DNA from 4 places in the Paenibacillus sp. J31P13 genome. Region 3 is predicted to be linked to each of the others. Evidence: riboswitches for the same ligand, from Rfam matches in the RefSeq annotation. Region 3 holds a riboswitch; each other region holds the start of a gene.
The links. Region 3 has a riboswitch for cyclic di-AMP ahead of AC0YOD_RS15930 (hypothetical protein). Riboswitches for the same ligand answer to the same signal wherever they lie in the genome.
Positions count from the first base shown of each region.

Region 1 (5,530 bases), on a different contig from region 3:
GAGCGGATTCTTTATAAATATATTCATAATGACGGTATTCAAAGCTGTCAGCTCATGCTTGGCGTAACAAGTCTGAAAACAGGAAGTGTATGGAATACAATGCCGTCACATGTGCATGATCGCCGTATGGAAGCTTATCTGTATTTTGACATGAACGACGATGCGCGCGTATTCCATATGATGGGTGAGCCTTCCGAGACAAGACATCTTGTTGTAGCGAATGAACAAGCCATTATTTCACCGCCTTGGTCGATCCATTCTGGAGTGGGCACAAGCAACTATACGTTCTGCTGGTCAATGGCAGGCGAGAACTATACATTTACAGACATGGACGCAGTGCCTGCTAGCGAGCTAAAATAGAAGCAATCCCTACTGGAGGTGCTCCATGCTTGCTGCTGAAAGGCATCGAAAAATTATTGAGAAATTAGAACAGCTTGGCGCGGTTAAGGTTTCCGAGCTAAGTGAACAATTCGGAGTGACAGAAAAAACGATCCGTGAGGATTTAGAAAAGCTTGAAGAGAAAGGGCTTCTTAAACGTACGCATGGCGGGGCGGTTTCTGAAGTGAACGGTGAGGATAGCTTGTTTCCTCTACAGTTCCCCAATAGTAAACATGGGCAAGAAAAGTCAGCTATTGCTGCGCTTGCTCTTACCTGCATTGAGCCAAATGATATTATTGCACTTGATGCTGGGAGCACAACGCTAGAAATGGCGAAGCGCCTTCCAAATATACCGATAACGGTCCTAACGAATGATTTGCTAATTATTCGAGAGCTAACTGCGAAAGATCAAGTCAGACTTGTCGTGCCTGGAGGGTATCGCCATAATAATTTGCTTATCGGCGCCGAATCACAGGAGTGGATCAAACGTCTGAATGTTCACAAGTTGTTTCTATCTACGACGGGTATCCATTTGGAGTACGGTCTTACTATATTTACGGAAGAATTGACGAAGGTCAAACGGCTCTATATGGAAAATGCGAAAACGATTTATTGTCTTGCGGATCATAATAAATTCGACAAAGGCGCATTGATTACATTTGCGGGCTTGAATGAGATCCAATACATCATCACGGATGATGGCATTGAACCTGAGGTAGCAGCAAAGTATGAGGCAAACGGTCCTGTAATACTGAAAGCTGAGCTTCCGAATGGCTCAAATCGCAATAAAGGAAAGGTGTGAAAACATGAGTTTGTTCGATTTGACAGGGAAAATAGCTATCGTTACAGGCGCTGGGCGAGGTCTTGGAGCAGCTATTGCAATAGGGCTGGCACAAGCAGGCGCTGATGTAGCACTTGTTACAAATAGTACGCCTGCTGATAAAACGGCGGATCAGGTTCGTGCGTTTGGACGGAGAGCCATAACCATTCAGGCGGATATTTCCGATCGTACGAAGCTTTCATCCATCATTGACCGTACAGTTAATGAACTGGGACGAATTGATATCTTAGTAAATAATGCCGGAATTATTCGTCGCACACCTGCTGCTGAACATAGTTACGAGGATTGGCAGGATGTACTTGATGTCAATTTGAATTCTGTGTTCGTACTTTGTCAGCTTGCAGGCAAGCACATGATTCAGCAGGGCTCAGGAAAAATCATTAATGTGGCGTCCATGCTTACCTTCCAAGGCGGCATTAACGTACCTGGTTACACTTCAAGCAAGCATGCGGTTGCTGGACTAACAAAGGCGCTTGCGAGTGAGTGGGCGAGCAAAGGTCTGCAAGTGAACGCGATAGCGCCTGGCTATATGAGCACGGATAATACGGAAGCGCTTCGTGAGGATCCGGTTCGCAGCGCACAGATATTGCAGCGGATTCCAGCCGGACGCTGGGGAACGTCTGAGGACTTAATTGGTCCGGCAGTATTTTTGGCCTCTGCGGCTTCTGATTATATGAATGGTCATATTATGGCTGTTGACGGCGGCTGGCTAGTTAAGTAATGGGCATATTCAATTTTATTTAATAGGATAGGACTGTCTTGTTGCAGCTTTGGCTGCAGGAGGATAGTCCTTTCTTGTGTTCATAATCTGGAGATCAAATTAAAAAAGCCCTCCGGCATACTGAGGTTCAGGGGAACCAAAGAAACCGGAGCGGCTTTTTTGCTCGCGAAAATGTCTTAGAATAAAGAAATATAATTCACCGAGCGTTGTCGCAATACGAATTCTTCTGCATCGCGTTCAATAGGTATTTGTTCTTCTGGTCTTGTCGTTACTTGAGTGACGGCAGTAACAAACAATTCGAAAATACGTCCGTCTTGATCGGACTTGTCATACTGGAAATTTTGAAGCGGCGGAAGGGATACGTTACCAATAAATGAGATAAGGAGATCGCTGTAGCGATCTAAGTCAATGCTTTCCTCGGTATCTGCTACAAAAAGCTCGCTCCAACCATAGCCTTGATTGCTTGTTAATCGAAGACATACGCGAAAGCCTGCGGCATCAACTGCGATAGCGGGGATTACGAATAATTCAATTCTTGAGACGGATAAGGAAGGGGACTGATCGATGAAAAACGGTACATGGTTTTCAGATTGACAAAACATAAATAAACCTCTCCTTACTTCGCTTACGAGGTTAGCTGTCGGATTCGGGTTAGAGAGTATGCCCTACCAGGGTTACAAATTCCTGGATTCACCCCTTGCGAGCCGTGAATATCACGATCGCGTTGGATCCCCCGCTTTTTCATTTGAAAAATTCAGCGTGAATGTGGTTTGCCTTTAATTTTAAACGTATACGGTTTATTTGTAAACCCTACGATTAAATAAATGCATATAAATGTAAAAAGAAAAAAGCCCTAAACTGAGGAAGCTAGGGCTTTTTTACATCATTGAATAGCTGCTCAGTGGCTGGTCCAGGGGCGATCCAATCTTGCGACCATACTTGTATTTCCCGAATAATCGGCTCAAGTGCACGTCCTTTCGCCGTTAAAGAGTATTCTATACGTACAGGTATTTCGGGATAGACGTGTCGATCGACAATACCTTCACTCTCCAGATCTTTAAAACGTTCAGACAGCAGTCTGCCACTGATAGGCAATGCAGATTGAACAGCACAGAAGCGCTGAGGTCCAGACAATAATTGAAATATGATTAGGCCGGTCCAGCGTTTGCTAATGATATCCATTCCTTTTTGGAAACGGGGACAAAGGGCTGGTTGATCCATGCTTATCACCTCTCTTGATTTGAAATTAAGTATAACTCCAATAACTAATACATACAAGCAAACATGGATAATGTTAATTACTTGACTAACATTAGTTATGAAATTATAATTAGTTACAAATAGTAAGTGAAATAAGAGGAGCGATACTTATGAAACCTTTATTTCTAGCACATGGATCACCAATGCTCGCAGTCGAGCAAAATGAATATAGTCAGTTTCTTCAAAGAACAGGAGCAAGCTTAAAGCCCGAAGCGATTGTTATTTTTACTGCGCATTGGGAAACCGAGGCTGTTACGATCTCATCGAAGGATGATGAGTATGAAACCATATATGATTTTTACGGCTTTCCAGATGAGCTGTACCAAGTGAAATATCCAGCTAAAGGATCAACGAAGCTAGCAGCTGTTGTTGGTCAATTGCTTACAGCGAAAGGCATTGCGATCGCATATAATGAGGATCGGGGACTTGACCATGGCTCATGGACGCTCTTGAAGCATATGTTTCCAAAGGCTGACGTGCCTGTCGTTCAAATATCGGTCAATCCTTTCCGTTCCCCAGAGGATCAGTATGCGATCGGAGAGGCGCTTCAAAGCTTGACCGCTCAAAATATTCTGATTATCGGCAGCGGCGTAACCGTTCATAATTTGCGTGAAGTGAAGTGGGGTCAGAAAGAGCCTGAGAGCTGGGCTGTTGCGTTCGATGAGTGGCTCATTGATAAAATGAACAGCAAGGATATTCATTCCTTGTTACAATATGAAGGGCTGGCACCTCATGCCCGAAGAGCTGTACCGCGTACGGAGCACTTTGTTCCCCTATTTATTGCAATGGGCAGCGGGAACAGCGATTCTGCGCCAAAGGTCATTTATCGCAGTTATGAGTTTGGCACTTTGAGTTACTTGTCATTCGAATTTTGATATCCTATATATAAGAAGGTGAAGCAGCATGATGAAGCCCAATATTGCGGCCATTATTAAAGATAAGCTTAAATATACACAAAACGGCAATAAAGATATTTATGTGATTGGCCCTGTTAAGCTGCCGGTTGAGCTGGATGGAGAAACGAAAATATTCCATTGGTACAGCTGGCTTCAGAAGGAATCAGGCGAGAAGCAATCCGCAGAGCAGCTAGTTGAGGAGCTGAATGAGTTCCACTATGCTGATCTTCAACAATCCAGTGTTCTCGTGTATGGTGATTTCGAAAATAACGAGGATGCGCTTATTCGGATGCACAGCATCTGCCATACGGGCGATATATTTGGAAGCGCAAGATGTGATTGCGGCTTTCAATTGAAGCAATCCATGCGTTTAATTAGCGAGCATGGCACTGGCGCTCTATTTTATTTGGCAAATCATGAGGGTCGCGGAATTGGCTTGTTCAGCAAAGCAATTGCTTATTTGCTGCAAGAGGATGGTCTTGATACGGTTGATGCGAATACAGAGCTTGGTTTTGCGGATGATTCACGTGATTACGGCGATGCAATTGCGGTGTTGAAGCTGCTGCGTGCTTTGCCGGTGTCGATCATTACAAATAATCCACGTAAGGTAGATGCGCTTCGCAAATCTGGCTTAAGTGTTGCAGGCAGAGTGCCGCTTTGGGGAAATACCTCTGTTTATAATGAGAAATATATTGGTACGAAGAGAAATCGCTCGGGTCATTTTAAACAAGAATCCGATATGCAGGTAAGTATAAAATAAGGTAAGTAAAGCAAAAATAGAGATGATGGACGGCATAAGCTTAACCGAGCAGGGCGATTGCGGATTAATCGAATATAGCAAGCCTAAAAAGCTTGTAAACGCGCACCAATATTGGAAAAAATAAATATAGATGACATTAGAAAGTGTAATGTTGTTTCTGGTCTATGGCTATGATGGATTAACCCGTCATAGCTGCTTTTGCTTATGAAACCATGAAAAAAAAGCTGGATGGATATCGCTCACAAATGTGACAAAAAGGCTTGTGAAATAGCCAATATACGACAAAATTATTTTGCGTTCCTCCTCCTTTTCAAGTATGATGAGAAAAACTGAACTCATGTTCAAATTAAAGGAGTAACAACGCATGCATTCAAAAACAAGTCATTGTAAAATTGTTGATTGCACGATTCGCGATGGCGGACTCGTGAATAACTGGGATTTTAGTGTCGAGTTCGTTCAGCATTTGTACCAAAGCTTGAACGAAGCCGGCGTCGATTATATGGAAATCGGCTACAAAAACTCGCCAAAGCTTCTTAAAGGCGCCGAAAATGCAGGCCCTTGGCGTTTTCTGGACGACGATTTCTTGAAAAAAGTAATCCCGAACAAAGGCAACACAAAGCTTTCTGCACTGGTTGATATCGGCCGTGTTGATGAGAACGACATCTTGCCTCGCA
Region 1 is NZ_JBWDNR010000005.1:183,706-189,235, forward strand. It holds gene kduI (5-dehydro-4-deoxy-D-glucuronate isomerase) at 1-360, shown strand, start outside; gene AC0YOD_RS18100 (DeoR/GlpR family DNA-binding transcription regulator) at 386-1,180, shown strand; gene kduD (2-dehydro-3-deoxy-D-gluconate 5-dehydrogenase KduD) at 1,185-1,940, shown strand; gene AC0YOD_RS18110 (hypothetical protein) at 2,117-2,542, opposite strand; cyclic di-AMP (ydaO/yuaA leader) riboswitch at 2,548-2,710, opposite strand; gene AC0YOD_RS18115 (winged helix-turn-helix transcriptional regulator) at 2,808-3,161, opposite strand; gene AC0YOD_RS18120 (DODA-type extradiol aromatic ring-opening family dioxygenase) at 3,311-4,075, shown strand; gene AC0YOD_RS18125 (GTP cyclohydrolase II) at 4,104-4,856, shown strand; gene AC0YOD_RS18130 (aldolase catalytic domain-containing protein) at 5,221-5,530, shown strand, end outside.
Region 1: another riboswitch for cyclic di-AMP. It lies ahead of AC0YOD_RS18110 (hypothetical protein); the one in region 3 lies ahead of AC0YOD_RS15930 (hypothetical protein).

Region 2 (5,530 bases), on a different contig from region 3:
GGTCATCGTGGAACAGTCCAGTATGAATAAGGCTTCTGGCCTTCTCAATTTGTCTCAGCCTGCGCTCTCACGCAAAATTGCTAAGCTCGAACAAGAGATAGGAGCTCCACTGTTTCGCCGCATCGGCAAGCGTCTTGAGCTTACCCGCATCGGTCAATTAACATACGAATATGCGCTTGAGCTAAGACAGCTGCACCGCAAATATTTGCATACATTATCTGAATTTACAGCAACTGGTCATACGACTCTGACGATTGGCGCCAGCTTGACTACACTGCAAACGACGCTTCCCGATCTCATTCAAAACCTTACCTCTAACCATCCAGAAATCGATATTACTGCCGTTACAGGTAAAACTCATGAGATAGTATCACTTGTACGCGATCACAAAGCGGATATCGGCATTGTCGCTTCCAGTATTGAGGATTCTACACTGCGCTGCATTCCTTTATTTGAGGATCATTTATCGCTAGTGCTTCCAAGAAATCAAATCATTGCTGATAAAGACAAGCTAGGCATACAAGATTTAACCGGGATGCCGATGATCTTATTCTCCAAAGGAACTTGGTTCAGACTTCTGACGGATGAGGTATTCGATAAATACCATCTTCAGCCTGATGTCCGCATGGAGATTGACTCCTTTGAAGCGATATTGCGTTTGCTGCATACATGCAGAGCTGCTACTTTGCTGCCTCATTCCTATATGCGTCATCAACAGCTTGAGGATAATGAGCTAGTGGTCGTCCCTATTCGTGAGCTGGAGGATACAAAAAGAACGACATCGCTTATTCATGCAGATTCAACAGCGTTAAGCCCATCCGTTCGTTTATGGATCAATGAGCTTGCTGCAAGCTTCGTTACACAAAAGGACAAGCGCTATTAAAAGCACTTGTCCTACATTCTTACCATTATTAGATCTCTAAATCCACATCTCTTTATCTCTACCTATAAATAGCTGTCTCAAAGCTTTCAATTTGCTCATTTGTACCAATAATAACCATAATATCGCGAATATCAAGTAAATCCGTTGCGGTAGGCGCGATAATCATCCCTTCCGGCTTATTAATTGCGACGATGCTGCAGCCGAATTTTGCCCGCAGGTTAAGATCGCTCAGTGATTTGCCATTTAAGTTTGACGGAACAGCAAGCTCAGCGATCGTATAATCTTTTGACAGCTCAATATAATCAAGCAAATTAGGCGAAACAAGCTGATGAGCAACCCGAATGCCCATATCACGCTCCGGATACACAACACGATCAACGTCGAGCTTCTCAAGTACGCGTCCATGCAATTCACTCATTGCTTTGGCTACGACCTTCTTAACACCGAGATCCTTGAGCAAAATCGCAGTCAAAATACTAGCTTGTATATCGTCACCGATTGCAACAACGCCGCAATCAAAGTTGCGCACCCCTAAAGAACGCAATGTTTCTTCATCCGTACACTCAGCAGATACGGCATGCGTCAACACATTGCTCATATCTTGAACCGCTTCCTCATCCTTATCTATACCGAGCACCTCATGTCCAAGCTGAACCAACTCGCGTCCTAAGCTCGATCCAAATCTCCCAAGACCTATTATAACGAATTGACTTTTCTTAATTGCCACTAGCCTATTCTCCTATCCAATCGTAATTTTGCCTTCAGGATGCCGATACAATTCTTTGTCTGTACGTGGACCGAGCGCATATGCGAGCGTTAATGGTCCAAGCCGTCCGGCAAACATCGTAAGTGCAATGATTATCTTACTCACCTCGGAAAGCTCTGGCGTCAAGCCGAGAGTTAACCCTACTGTCGCAAAGGCTGAGGTAGCTTCAAATAAAATATACAAAAACTTTTGACCTTCAATCATGGATAAGAGCATCGTCACCACGATAACAAGTGCAAGTGAAAGCAACGTAATGGTAAGCGCCTTAAAAATCCGATCTTTTCCTAGTCTGTAACGGAACAAGACAATATCTTCACGGCCGCGAATCATCGCGATAACCGCCCCCATCAGCACAGCAAAGGTTGTTGTCTTGATTCCACCCCCAGTAGAACCGGGAGAAGCGCCTATAAACATTAATATAATGATAAAAAATTGAGTGGCTTGACGAAGTGCCGCTAAATCAAGTGAATTGTATCCTGCCGTCCTTGGCATAACGGATTGGAAAAAGGCTGATAGGATTTTACCGCCCCAATCGAGTGAGCCTAGCGTCAAACTATTGGAAAACTCGAATATAAAAATAACGATAGTACCTGCAGCAATTAGGGTACCCGACATCGTTAGTACAACCTTACTGTGTAAGGAAAGCTTGTGATTTTTGCGCCACTCCATCAGATCGGACATAACGACAAATCCGAGTCCTCCAAAAATAACGAGCAGCATGGCAGTGATGTTCACAATGGGATCAGATACATATGCGGTAAGACTCTGATAATGACCAAATATATCAAAGCCGGCGTTGTTAAAAGCAGATATCGAATGAAATGCACCATAATAAATGGCTTTCCCAAGAGGCATATCCGCTGCAAACCGAGATGCAAATAACGCAGCGCCGACGATTTCGATGGATAACGAATAAATAATGACTCGTTGTATTAATCGAACGATTCCTTCCATGCTGGATTGATTCATCGCTTCCTGCAGCAATAACCGCTCTCTAAGTGAAATCTTTTTACGAAGAACAAGAGCAACTAAGGTGGCCATCGTCATGAATCCTAACCCGCCGAGTTGAAATAGAACCATCAATATAACCTGACCAGCCGTGGAGAAATACGTTCCCGTATCCACAACTACGAGCCCTGTCACGCATGTAGCCGATGTGGCCGTGAACAGCGCATCAATAAATGGCAGCCTGGTGCCATTCGCTGAAGCGAAGGGCATGGATAATAAACAGGCTCCCAGTAAAATAATAAGTGCGAATCCACTAACAAGGATTCGTGGAGGTGACCACGTCAGCACCTTCAAGTTCATCTTCATAATCAGCCTTCTTTTTCCTATGTCATTTGAGTAATGCAGCTATTAGCAGGCACAAAAAAAAGCACTGGAAACTCAAGTGCTTGTGCGATGAGTCCTGATCCATTTCGCCTACGAGGTTAGCTGTCGGATTCGGGCCTGGTCAGGCTGCCCTATTCAGCGGTTAGTGTAACTTCCCGCCAAAATTCACCCCATGCCGCCGCATTGGATAGTTCGACTACCCATCACATTCATTTTTTTGCGTCAGCTTTATGGTTTCCCCGTTTTCCTTCGGAAATTCGGCTTTGCTATTCTATTAGTATGACGTTAACGATTATAATCCCTAATGTAGTTTAGTACAAAGCTTGCATTACCTATAAACAGGCGATATTAGACCAAATCAGGGCAATTCGCTACCGCAGCATGCAATAAGCTTGACGGATATCGTTATTTCTCATTTTTAAGAAAAGAAACTTACTATTCCATTGGATAAATCAGGGATTAATATGATAAGGTAAGCAAATAGGAATTCTATAATATAGACAATAGAGGTGAACCGATGATTGATTCAATTAGACCGAAGGAATGGAAAAGATTCATTTGGGCAGCGATCGCTTGCTTCTTTATTTATTCAGCTGTAGATATAATCCCCATGATTAATTCCATTTCATCTGGCGAATACAACACGAAAGTTCTTGAGAAATCAGCTGCTGAGCTGCAAGCCACTGAATTTGTCCAGAAGGAAACCGGACTTCGTGTAAAATCAGCTAAAGCTGTACACCAATCAGACAAGGTGATGAACGGTTATCTCTCTAAAGAAAAGCTAGCCCAAACCTACAGTGATCGATATGATGCCAGTTTCCCTACGGATACTTTCCAAGTGGATCTCAAATTTGAGTCGAGCGGAAGCGGTTATGTTTATGTACATATGCAAAGCGGTCAAATCGTGGCCTGGAATCTGCTTGTTGGCGGTGAACAGCTGTCAGAGGCTGAAGAAAAGGAGAAAATCAAAGCCTTTCTTACACAGAAGAAATTCAACCCGGCTGATATTAAGAATGCTAAATTATATGAAAATGGTACTTGGGGCGTACAGCCAGCCGGCTTTACAATCGACAAAGCTGCATTGACCGTCGATTTAAAAGCATCAAGCGTGGATGGTCATGCCCTTATTACCACTTACAAACCAGCCTTTGTTGCACCTTCTGATTACATCAAATATGTGAAGAGCCAGGACAAACTGGCAAGCTTTCTTACCAGCTTCGGCTATTTCTTCATGAGCTTCGTTTTGTTTATTTTAGCCATTATTTACGCCGTTCTTTATCGCAAATTTACATCGTTTAAATACGGCATTATTTTGACAATCGTATACTTCATTACTTATATCATTATGAATTTAAACGTCTTGGATGGCATAAGAGCTTCACTCGGGGAAAATAACATGGCCGATCAAACCGTAGCCATCACGGCCGTATTTACGGTACTGCTTACGTTCCCAATGGCAGCGTCCATCTACATCTCTCTAGTAGCCGGTGACGGGCTTTGGAAAGCACAGGGACGTGATCTATGGCCTCGCTTTGGTCAACCGGGTTATGGCAATCATGTATGGCGCGGCATGGGCTTAGGTTATTTGTTTGCTATCATCCTGTTCGCCATTCAGGCTGTTATCTTTATTGGACTGAAACTTTCAATCGGCACTTGGGATACATCCGATGTAACGCAGTCGCCATATAATATCTCCGTATTATGGCTCATGCCGGTACTCGCCTGGGCTGCTGCTATTTCTGAGGAAGCTGTGTTCCGCTTTTTTGGTATTGGTCTATTTCGCAAATGGTTTAAGAACACCTTTGCCGCAGCGATTCTTCCAACGTTGTTCTGGGCGCTCGGTCATGTCATGTATCCGTTCTATCCATCCACGACAAGGCTGATTGAGCTTATGATTATCGGACTCATATTCAGCTATATCTTTATCCGATATGGATTGATTACAGCGATGTTCACACATGCCATATTCGACAGTGTGGCGGTTGGTATCTCGTTATTCACGATTGGCAAAGCACCTAACATTATTTCAGCTATATTCTTCATCGTATTGCCTGTAATAATCGCTTTTGTGCTTAAGCATTTCAGCATCAAAAAAGAAAAGAAGCCGTCCATTAGGACGACTCCTCCCTTAGAGCAGCAATAATTTCTCCTGCTAATTTTTCACCAATAGATAGGGGCCGAAAGTCTTCGACTGAGGCCTCTTTTATTTTTTTGATGGAACCAAAGTGCTTAAGCAGCAGCTTCCTGCGTTTCTCTCCGATACCTGGTATAGAATCAAGCTTCGAATCAACCATCGATTTCCCGCGTTGCTCGCGGTGAAACGTAATGGCAAAACGATGCACCTCATCTTGTATTCTTTGCAGCAAATAAAACTCTTGGCTGTCGCGCGGCAGCGGTACAATCTCAGCGGGGTCACCTGTCATTAGCTGCGCTGTTTTATGCTTGGCATCCTTTACAAGCCCGCACACCGGAATGAACAAGCCCAGCTCATTCTGGAGCACATCAAGGGCAGCCGATATTTGTCCTTTGCCCCCATCGACGACAATCAG
Region 2 is NZ_JBWDNR010000006.1:200,868-206,397, reverse strand. It holds gene AC0YOD_RS20705 (LysR family transcriptional regulator) at 1-883, shown strand, start outside; gene AC0YOD_RS20700 (potassium channel family protein) at 942-1,604, opposite strand; gene AC0YOD_RS20695 (TrkH family potassium uptake protein) at 1,623-2,963, opposite strand; cyclic di-AMP (ydaO/yuaA leader) riboswitch at 3,054-3,254, opposite strand; gene AC0YOD_RS20690 (CPBP family intramembrane glutamic endopeptidase) at 3,499-5,124, shown strand; gene uvrC (excinuclease ABC subunit UvrC) at 5,093-5,530, opposite strand, start outside.
Region 2: another riboswitch for cyclic di-AMP. It lies ahead of AC0YOD_RS20695 (TrkH family potassium uptake protein); the one in region 3 lies ahead of AC0YOD_RS15930 (hypothetical protein).

Region 3 (5,530 bases):
AAGGAAATGATCATGAAGCGACTGGGAAATGGTTGGTAGATAAGCAGCATACGGTTCCTTTCGCAGATAATCTTTGGTCAGATAATATGCAATATCCGATTATTTCTACGCCAATTCACGAGCCAATGGTTTTCAACTGGTCTGTAACGGGCTCTCTGCAAGCGATCTCAGCAAAGACAAAATATCCAAAGCAAGCGATGGAATTTTTGAATCTTCTTAATACGGATACTTATCTTCGCAACTTGATAAACAATGGAGTCGAGGGGGTACACTATAAGAGGCTGACTGCGGATACGTATGAGCCGATTCCTGATTCAGGCTATGGAATGGCTGCGTTTACGCTTGGGAACATGTTCCTTCTTGACAAGCTGCAGTCTGATCCTGCGGATAAATGGGAGCAGTACAAAATATTTAATGATAAATCGACGAATGCACCGCTGCTTGGGTTCCAGTTCGATCCATCTAAGGTGATGACGGAGATCGCAAATGTAAAAAATGCGGTTGATGAGTTTGGTCCTGCGCTTAATACAGGCTCTGTTGATCCGGCTAAAATTTTGCCAAAAGCGATTGAGAAGCTGAATGCGCAGGGTCTTGATAAAATTATTGCAGAAGCCCAGACACAGCTGGATGAATGGCTTGCAAGCAATAAGAAATAAGAAATAAGAAACAAAGCACCGCCAGACAAACAAAAAAACAAAGCTTGGCTCATAATGAGACCAAGCTTTGTTTTTTGTTTATATGTTATTCCTGATGATTAGAAGCCTCGTTAGAGGATTGATTTTGATTTTGCTCAAATACCTCAGCCGCTTCTTCAGCAGAAAACTCGGTATCAAATTTACCTGCGAGAGGTAATTTATTTAGTTTAGTCGTTTGTACTTCTGCTTTTGTTGGTTCGTTTTGTTCTTGGGACACTTTGGCACCTCCTTCTCTTAAAATGACAACGATCATAGCCTTCCACGCGCAGCTGGTTTTCATGTATGGATTTACAGATTTAAAGGAAAAACACGCCAATCCAGCTTAAGGATTGGCGTGTTTTAATGCTTTTTAGGCGTTAGGTTTATTTGTTGGCACCCTTATTCGGAAACTGAACGAGGACACAGGCATCTACCGCATCCCATTTAACCTCCGCGCCAAAGGCTTCTGCAATAAATCGTACCGGTATGAAGGTTCGGCCTCCATGAGAGGTGGCTGCTGCGGGCATTTGTATCGTCTTTCCGTTTAATACGGCTGACTTGTCATATACTTTCATTTGGAGCACTTGATCTCCATAAGTAACTTTAATCTGATCGTTAGCGTATGCTACCTTTGCTCCAATGGATTCCATGAGAGCGCGGATCGGAACGAAGGTGACTCCATTTATTTGGATGGGACCGGGATTTGATGCGATGTAGGTTCCGTCCACCTTCAAGGACAATTGTCGACTTACAGGCTTAGCACTAATTTTGGTTGCTAATTTATCAGGTTTACCGTTATATGGCATATTGTGGCGATTGCCCCAAGTCCATACGATTCCATTTTTATCTAATGCCGTGCCGCTGTTTAAAGCGACAGCATGGACCTCAACGATATTTTTCAAGGCGGGAATTCGCTGCGGGGCTCCTTCTGTTCCGGCTGCTGCTCCCCACACCGACCCGTCTTTATTTAAGTACAAGGAATAGTATCCTTCATAACTTACACTGAACTGCTCAAAGGTTTCCTTAGGCAGCCCAGATACCAATCCTTTATCTGAAAGCAGAAGAACATCCCAGTGTGTCACAGCATCGCTGTCATAACCGACGAAATCGATTACAGGTGTGGTCGAATTAAAGGGAACCATTCCTAATTCAAAGACATAGGTATGGCCATAACGATTTAGCGTCTTTCCGTCTTTCTTTAGTACGATAAGGCTTTGATGCGAAGCCTTAATGGCTTTTACATTTTCTACAGCTAGCTTAGGTATGTTCGCTTGAACAATATCCTCTTCTGCTGCTTCACTCTCTAAGAAGCATAACTGCCCCTCTTTTCGTTCCTGAAAGTCAGGTCTCATAAGTGAAATCAAACAAGCGTTGCCCCATGCATACACTTGTCCCTTATCATTTAGAGCCATATTTGCAGGTCCAACGGCAATATCTCGTATATTTGATAATTCAACCAGTTGTTTCGGCTCCTCGCGGGAGTCCGTACTCCAGCTCCATACCTCACCGGATGAGGTCAGAGCAAGATTGCCTGCTACCCTTACCGCTCCTGCAATTCGCGGTCCTCTAATGGCGGGCTCGTCACCGTTCCCGATCCAAATCGTTCCGTCCTTTTGCAGTGCAGTGAAATAATCCTTATAGCTTCTATCGTCGATGTCAATAATACCCGTGAGTGGGAGTGACAAGATCGTTTGAGTTTTCGCGCCATACACCAAGGCAGGATTTCCTAATGCAAGTAAAGACACTAAGATGACCAGTAAAGAAATGGTCTTTTTCATTCTGAAGCACCTCATTTAACAGATATTGGATTACTTTATGTATAGACGTTACCCCTGTTAAAAGGTTGCTGAATCAGAACTTTCTTAGATTTAGAAAGAATAATAGGATTGTGAGTAATCCATAAGAATAGAGCTGGCAAAGAGCATTTCATTTCTTTCTTGATGATTCGTGTAGTCCTGCAGTCTTTGGTTTAAATCTAATAATGTACAGAGCGCAAGCTCTCTCCTTGTATGTCCCCACGCTTCATCACTTTCTTCTACATAATGTATAGCCTCTTCCAAAGTAAGACCTTTTAGATGTAAAAACACGGATGCCCAGCTAATCATGTCAAAATGGCATGGCAAGCTTGGTAACGAGTACTCTCCCCATCCATGTACGCCATCACTTGAAATTTTAAGCAGACCGCAATAGCAATGATCGCTATCCGAAGGGAGAGCGATTTGATGATCGTCATATCGAATGATCTCCATAGATCCAATCCGATGGGTCAATCTATCGTTGTTGGATTTGGTTACAGCGGGATAGCTCATAGCGATCACACACTCCTTGTTTATGGTTAATAATAATGAGGCCATAAAAGCAGCTTAGCTGTCGCAAGCAATCATACGTCCTTGCCTTATAGAAGTAAAACGTAGTTTAAGTGATGATTCGATCATATTTAGCCAAATTCGGTCATTGTAAACGGATACAACCCTGCAAAGCTTAAGCAATCCATGATTATAATTCCGAATGCTTTCATTTGCTTTTTGTTTTAGAAATAGTGAGAAAACGAGAGTATGATGGAGTAAATAGAAGAATGATATGGGTTTGGAGATGCAGAGTGTCAAACGGCGTGTAATTTGAGGCGGCGTCCTTCTTTACAAAATATTTCGATCGGCATATGATACGACTCAGATCATTCATTGCTTACAATGATTGTTAATTCATATCGCTTAATTTCCGCAAGGAAAGCGGGGGAACCAAACGATGATAAGTTTTCGATGTGAGAGTCGAATACAAGTCATTTGGGGTGAATCGTGAAGGAGAAATCCATGGTTATTTTCCTTCATGTAGGGCGACTCTCACCGTCCGAATCCGGCAGCTAACCTCGTAAGCGTCGCAGATGAGAGGATGATGAAGCTTGTGATCAATTGACCACAGGGGACACGGCCTCTGTGTTTTATGTCCTAAAATCATGTTATGGCGAATAGCCGCTGAATCACATGAGAGGATCTAGAAATAGAATCCTTTCAGTGAACGGGGGAACCAAACGAATTGATGACCAATGTGTTTTCAGTTCAGGGGTGAATCTTTACGGAAGTTGTAGATTTCCGTCAAGTAGGGCGACTCTTACGCCCGAATCCGTCAGCTAACCTCGTAAGCGTCTCAAGAGAGGCAACAATTCCGTGATTAGCTGTGGGTTTATTTACCCGCGTCTAAGAAGCTGAAGGAGAGCTTTCTCTTCCTACAGCTTCTTTTTTGTTGCCTGAAACGATATGGAGGAGTGCGGTCATGGTATCCCATGATGAATTTATTTTAGTATCAGCGCCAAATAAAGCTGGAGAGCAATTTATCAAAACACTTAAGATGAAGGGCTTGCCATTTGCAGCCCTTACAAATAATGAAACGGAAAAATCGCGGCTAAAGGACCTTGGGGTAGAACATGTTGTACCGCTGGATACTGCCGATCGCAGCAATTGGCATCTTCCTAAAATGCCGGTTGGAAAAGTCTTTATATTTGAAGTCAGTTTGCCGCTTTGCTGCAGATACATTCAAATATGTCGGTCTTGGACGGGAAAGCCCATTTACGTCATTACAGGCAGCATGAATTCCAGGCTCATCTATAAAGGATTAGGAGCCAGTTATGTCATTCATTCCAATAGCAGCGATGTTTCCTATCTGCTTCATGACAAGGAATAAAATCCGCTGAGGAGAAGGTCGAGGAGGAATAAATATGATGGATCTGTTTATGATTTGGGCATTGGCAGGAGCCTTTCTATTATTTTACGGTTTTCTGACTTGGTGCGGACGTGTCGTAGGTGACACAGGAGGAGAAAGCCAATGATTATCGTAATCGGGTTTACATGTCTTATCTTTTTGTATCTGGTCTACGCGCTCATTAATCCAGAGAAATTTTAATGAAGAGTTACCCAAATAGATAAAAATGATTTCGATGTCGGTTTTCCATTGGAAACCCTAGGGAGGAAATAAAATGGCAATTTTTCAAATGGCAGCGGTCATTCTGATCTTATGTTTGATCGTTAAGCCCTTGGGAACCTATATTTATCATATTTTTTCGAATGAGGCCAATTGGACGGACAAAATTTTTGGACCTATAGAGAAAGCATTTTACTTTTTGACCGGCTTAAAGAACCGTCCAGAAATGAACTGGAAAAAGTATACGCTTAGCTTAATATTGACCAACATCGTTCTGGTTGCCGTTAGTTATCTCATTTTAAGAAGCCAGAAGGTATTGCCGATCAACCCAAATGGAATCGACAATATGGAGTCCACGCTTTCTTTTAATACGGTGATCAGCTTTATGACGAATACGAATTTACAGCATTATAGCGGTGAAACAGGTTTGTCTTATTTTGCGCAGATGGCCGTTATTATGATGATGATGTTCACATCAGCTGCGACCGGCATTGTTGTCGCTATCGCATTCATACGAGGTTTGACTAGCAAAGGCAAGACGCTTGGCAACTTTTTCAGTGATTTCGTTAAAGCACACACTCGTTTGCTCATTCCTTTAGCTATCATCGTTACCTTATTATTGGTTGGTTTAAAAGTACCGCAAACGCTGGATTCAACGATTCAGGCTACGACGCTTGAAGGAGAGACGCAGCAAATTGCGATTGGTCCCGTTGCTTCACTTGTATCGATAAAACATTTGGGAACGAACGGTGGGGGATTTTTCGGCGTTAACTCCGCGCATCCTTTTGAAAATCCGTCTCCGCTGACGAATGTCATTGAAATATTATCGATGTGGTGTATTCCAGCCGCTCTGACCTATACGTTCGGTAGATTCGCCAAAAACCGTAAACAAGGCTGGGTTATTTTCAGCACGATGATGATCTTGTTTATCGCCTTTCTAT
Region 3 is NZ_JBWDNR010000004.1:361,170-366,699, reverse strand. It holds gene AC0YOD_RS15950 (ABC transporter substrate-binding protein) at 1-656, shown strand, start outside; gene AC0YOD_RS15945 (hypothetical protein) at 742-912, opposite strand; gene AC0YOD_RS15940 (stalk domain-containing protein) at 1,058-2,452, opposite strand; gene AC0YOD_RS15935 (hypothetical protein) at 2,543-2,983, opposite strand; cyclic di-AMP (ydaO/yuaA leader) riboswitch at 3,373-3,564, shown strand; cyclic di-AMP (ydaO/yuaA leader) riboswitch at 3,664-3,832, shown strand; gene AC0YOD_RS15930 (hypothetical protein) at 3,945-4,352, shown strand; gene kdpF (K(+)-transporting ATPase subunit F) at 4,494-4,571, shown strand; gene kdpA (potassium-transporting ATPase subunit KdpA) at 4,645-5,530, shown strand, end outside.

Region 4 (5,530 bases), on a different contig from region 3:
TTCTGAATCATAACCACGATATGCTCAAGCGGAAGCTTCCCCTCTAGGAGCTTCATGAGAATTGGAGTCGTTACATAGTAGGGAAGATTAGCGACTACACTCACGCCTGACAAGCCAGCAAATTGCTCAGCAAATAATTGCTTGAGATCAAGCTTCAGAATATCACCATGTATGACGGTTGTATGAGGCTCATCGGATAAAATATCACGCAATATCGGTATAAGGCGATTATCTATTTCGACTGCGGTTACGCTTCCCGCTTCAGCTGCAAGCCGCTGAGTAAGAGCACCAATACCGGGACCAATCTCCAGCGCGCCTTTTGTCTTATCCAGTTCAGCAGCTGCTACGATTTTGTTCAATATATTTTGGTCGATCAAAAAGTTTTGTCCCAAGCTCTTCTTGAAGGAGAATCCGTATTTTGCAATAATCTCTTTTGTCCGCTTAGGTGTTGCTACCTCTATTGCTGCGGCTTTGGCTCCAGCTGCTGCAGTACGCTGCTCTTCATGCTCTTGCTTGCTCATTCTGCTTTCACTCCCGTTCCTGTTCCATTTGACGCAGTGCCTCTATGAACTCTGCTTTTGAAATTCTGAAGCTTGTACAGCGTTTATAGAACTGCTTTCCATTCGCATATCCTATTCCTAATAGCTTGCCCATTTGCAGACGTCTATTAGAAGCATCCTCGTGCACGATTAAACCTGCTTCCATTAAGTCATCCCAGCTAATTTCGCCGACTTCATCTGGAGACTCTGTACGGAGCTCTGAGAGCGCCGTTCGAATAGCTTCTGGGCTTGCATTCTCAATACCGATATCACCCTTGTACAATGCTTTCTCTTGTGGCAAAAAAGCATGCTTACAGCCTGGCGCATGACGCGCAACAATTTTGCGAATGCGTTCACCTGCATGATCGGGGTCTGTAAATATAATAACGCCGCGACGTTCATTTGCGAGCGCAATCCGCCGCAGCACATCTTCACCGATAGCGGAGCCGTTTGTCTCTATCGTATCTGCTTCTACCGCGCGTTTAATCGCTACAGTATCGTCTTTACCTTCAACGACAATGATCTCTTTGATCATCAAGATCATTCCCCTCTGTTTAGATTCCCTTTTTCTGCATACGAACATACAAAAAGAAGAGGCATTGCCTCTCCTTATGATGGCATATTTAATTAAAAAATACGATAAAATGATAGCGTACCTCTAGATATTAGCTTGCAGTTGGTTTGTTCGGACCGAGAAGATAGACGGTTACGCCTTTCTTTCTGCCGAATTTATCTGCTGTTTTATTACTGTCAAAATAAACATCAATTTTATTGCCTTTGATAGCACTTCCCTTATCTTCAGCTCGCCGGAAGCCGACTCCCTCGATATAGACCCACCAACCGATAGGAATTACCTTAGGATCAACTGCGATGGTCCGTCCTTCATGCACACGTGTGCCAGAAGCCGTTACCCCGTATAAAGGATGCTTCTCACCTTTTCCTGTTGACTCTACACCTGCAGAGTAAGCAGTTAAAGTGACATTATTCAGTACCTTCTTCGCTTTAAAGGTTACACCGCTCTTCGTAAGCGTTGCAATGCTAGGCGACTTGTTCGAAAGAACCGTTACTTTAGGTTCTGCCTTCTTCGTTCCAACAGCAACAACCTGATCGACAGCAGCTGTCTCAACAACCTTGTTGACCATCTTCTTCGAGATAAGTACACCATCTTCATACTGCTTCACGATTTGCTCAACAATCAGACCTTCCTTACCATTTTGCACAAGCTTTTCTTTGCCTGCTTCAAGTGTAGGGTCTTCTTTCTTCACGATAGAGAACGGCATTGCACGTTCGGACTCGGACATCTTCGTGTCGACGCGTACAACCGTCACCGTTAACTCTGCATTTAATGCCGTATCTAGCGGTGGCATTATTTTATCTTGGTCTCGAATTGGAATATGTAATTCCTCGATCGCTGCCTGCACTGTTCTCTCTGTCGTGTACACTGTTGATGTCTTGCCATCAGCTTTCACAATTACCGGTATCGCTTGAGTTACCTCAATACGATCTCCGTCCTTTAATGCCGCATTAAGCGGTACGGACACCTCATCATGTGGTCCAATTGCGATAGCTTGTTCATCCAGTAGGCGTTGCAGGACCCATTGCTTTGTTTCCACAACGGTTTCTTGTCCGTTCACTACTACGGAGACGCTTTTGACAGCCGTTCCGTACAACAACACCAAAAACATGAAAGTCATAGCGATTGAGATAGTAGCACTCAAAAGAATCAAACGCAAGTTTTCACGCTTCCATCGCAATGCGAAAGACATGCTGGATGATCGTTTCCCATGGGTGTCCTTTACTTGGAATAGTCCCACTTCATCGGTCCTCCTTCATAGCCCCGCCGCCAAGTGTTACGCATGATACAACTGACGCGACTATAGTATATTGGCGTGCAAGCACGCAATCCAGAACATCTATCTATCTCGACACCCCCATCTTTCTATCCCTATGACGTCAAATTTTCGATTATTCGAAAATAAAAAGAAGCCGTCGACAGAGATCTGTTTCGTGGCTTCCCGGTAATAGATACACTGGGATACAGAAAAAGTGGATGCACGATTTTGATCACTCTCTATTTACGCTTACGAGGTTAGCTGACGGGTTCGGGCAAGAGAGCTGCCCTAAACGAAGCACAATGCTCATGGCAATGTCTCCGAAATTCACCCCTGAAGAATATCAAAATGCGGAACGATTTACCGCACCTGGTTCCCCCGCTCTCCGACTTGGAGATTAAGCGCGAACTGGAAATCCAATACAAAATTTAATAGCTCTGAGTTGAATCATAACCTCATCCGTGGTCAATTGTAAAGATACGATAAAAGACGATTTTAGCGAAAAAGCTGGTTAAACTCGGAAAAAATAAGCGATTATCGATATAAAAATTAGTTTTTACGCGATAAAGGTCTTATTTACTCTTGATATCTCTCGTTTTTATACAATACCAAAACATTTTTTACCGTTTTCAGTCGTTAATGCACCTATTTCTTCAACAGATTTGCCCAATAATTCGGCTACCGTCTCTGCGACTAGAGACACATAAGAGGACTCATTTCGCTTCCCTCGAAGGGGGTGCGGAGACAAATATGGAGCATCCGTTTCAATCAAAATTCGGTCCAGTGGAACCTGCTTCAAAACCTCTTTTGGCACCCTTGCATTTTTGAAGGTAACAGGACCTCCAAATGAAATATAAAAGTTCATATCGAGACATTGTTTTGCCGTTTCCCAGCTCCCTGAGAAGCAGTGCATAACGCCTCCAACCTGAGAGGCATTTTCTTCTCGAAGAATCCGAATAATATCCTCGTGCGCATCGCGATTATGAATGACAATCGGCTTATTCACCTTGTGAGCTAGACGGATTTGTTCACGGAAAACACGCTGCTGAACATCTTTTGGAGACGTGTCCCAGTGATAATCAAGACCAATTTCTCCGATAGCGACAACCTTCTCATGCGAGCACAACCGCTCTATCCACTCCAAATCCTCCGGGAGCATATCGATACTGTCTACGGGATGCCAGCCTACTGCTGCATAAATAAAATCGTATTTTTCGGCAAGAGCCATTGTAGTCGGAATCGTCTCACGATTAAATCCTATATTAAGCAAAAGATCTACGCCCGCTTCTCTAGCGCGTTTAATCACTTCATCCCGATCCTCATTAAAATTGGGCGAGTCCAAGTGCGTATGGGTGTCAAATAGTAATGTCATGTTGATGTCATGCTCCTTTAATTAAGTTTAAACAATTTCTTCATGGGCTCCGAAATCAAACCAATATTTTTTTTGAGCGGCTCAACTGGGAAGTAAAGATGATACTCTCCCTGATGCAAACCAGTAATAGAGCGAACAATGTCGGACTTAGCCGATATTTCGCTAATGTCATCCGTCCCATCTAACAACAAAATCGGCGCTTTTTCTTTCTTTTCGCCTTCTTTTTTATCTGGACGGTAGACGTCATATGGCAGATCAAATGGAAAATCAATTTCCATATGATAAGCAGGATTCATTCCTATAGAAGAGAAGCAATTTTTGATCTCATTTAATAGCGTTTCATCTGGGTTTTCAATCGTAATATATTGATATAATTTGCGATTTAGAAAACGATCACATAGATCACTCAATAGTGGATCACTTTCCTCTGCCCACTGAGCAAATACCGTCTGTATAAGCGCCTCATCCAGCTTTAAATAATCCCGTACCGTAATGGTATTTAGAAGAAGTCCCTCCAGCGATTTCGGTATCCAATTAAAGGTATAACCTTCGCTGTACAGCTCCTGAGCTCTACGAAAGATTTGTCGTAAAATAATCTCAGAACTTCTTGTTACGGGATGGAAATAAATCTGCCAATACATCTGATAACGAGACATCAGATAATGCTCAACAGCATGCATTCCACTTTCTTTCACAACAATTTTGCCCTTATGAGGCCGCAATACACGCAGAATTCTTTCCAAATCAAATGTACCGTAATTTACCCCCGTAAAATAAGCATCTCTAAGCAAGTAATCCATACGATCAGCGTCCATTTGACTAGAGATTAAGCTGATCACGATAGGCTTTGGATAGGTCCTCCGAATTACCGCTGCTACCTGCTCTGGGAAATCGGCTGAAACGGCACTTAACACATGATTAATTTCCGTATCGCCAAGAATGATTTTGCAGGTCCATTCCTCGTGATCCGTATCGAATACTTCCTCCAAAGAATGTGAGAACGGACCATGACCGACATCATGCAAAAGTGCGGCGCAAAGCGATACTAGTCGCTCCTCAAGCGGCCAATCCGGATACTTATGCCTTTCAAATTGTGAAATGATTTTTCGTGTTATTTCGTACACGCCAAGTGAATGTGAAAACCGGCTGTGCTCGGCCCCATGAAAGGTCAAATAAGAGGTTCCTAATTGACGGATTCTACGTAATCGCTGGAACTCTTTTGTATTAATCAAATCCCAAATCGTTTGGTCTTGCACATAGATATAATTATGTACCGGATCCTTAAAAACTTTTTCTTCCGTCAGCTGATTACTCATCGTCTCATCTCCTTTGTTCATATTTTCGACACAGAAATACAGGATAATGTCGAATAGTGTCGTAAATTAGTTTCCAAAATGTCGAAGCTGTTGTATCCTATTACAGAGTAGTATTAGCCTTATAACTAGTCAAATGTCGATGATATAGGCGATGTCAAGCAATAAATTAGGTTGACTATTATGGTAATCGTTGGTATTATAGTAATCACAAAACTACAAACTATGTCGAACGATGGCGAAACACATTTTGAGAGGGGCATTTATATATTATGATGAAATCTACTGGTATTGTTCGCAAGGTTGATGAATTGGGACGGGTAGTAATTCCGATCGAATTGCGTCGTACACTTGGTATTGGCGAAAAAGACGCTCTTGAAATCTATGTTGATGGCGAGCGCATCATGTTGAAAAAATACGAGCCTGCTTGTATCTTCTGTGGCAATGCAGAGAACGTTTCTTACTTTAAAGGTA
Region 4 is NZ_JBWDNR010000016.1:8,852-14,381, reverse strand. It holds gene rsmA (16S rRNA (adenine(1518)-N(6)/adenine(1519)-N(6))-dimethyltransferase RsmA) at 1-521, opposite strand, end outside; gene rnmV (ribonuclease M5) at 529-1,074, opposite strand; gene AC0YOD_RS27345 (ubiquitin-like domain-containing protein) at 1,205-2,353, opposite strand; cyclic di-AMP (ydaO/yuaA leader) riboswitch at 2,602-2,785, opposite strand; gene AC0YOD_RS27340 (TatD family hydrolase) at 2,970-3,743, opposite strand; gene AC0YOD_RS27335 (HD domain-containing protein) at 3,761-5,059, opposite strand; gene AC0YOD_RS27330 (AbrB/MazE/SpoVT family DNA-binding domain-containing protein) at 5,329-5,530, shown strand, end outside.
Region 4: another riboswitch for cyclic di-AMP. It lies ahead of AC0YOD_RS27345 (ubiquitin-like domain-containing protein); the one in region 3 lies ahead of AC0YOD_RS15930 (hypothetical protein).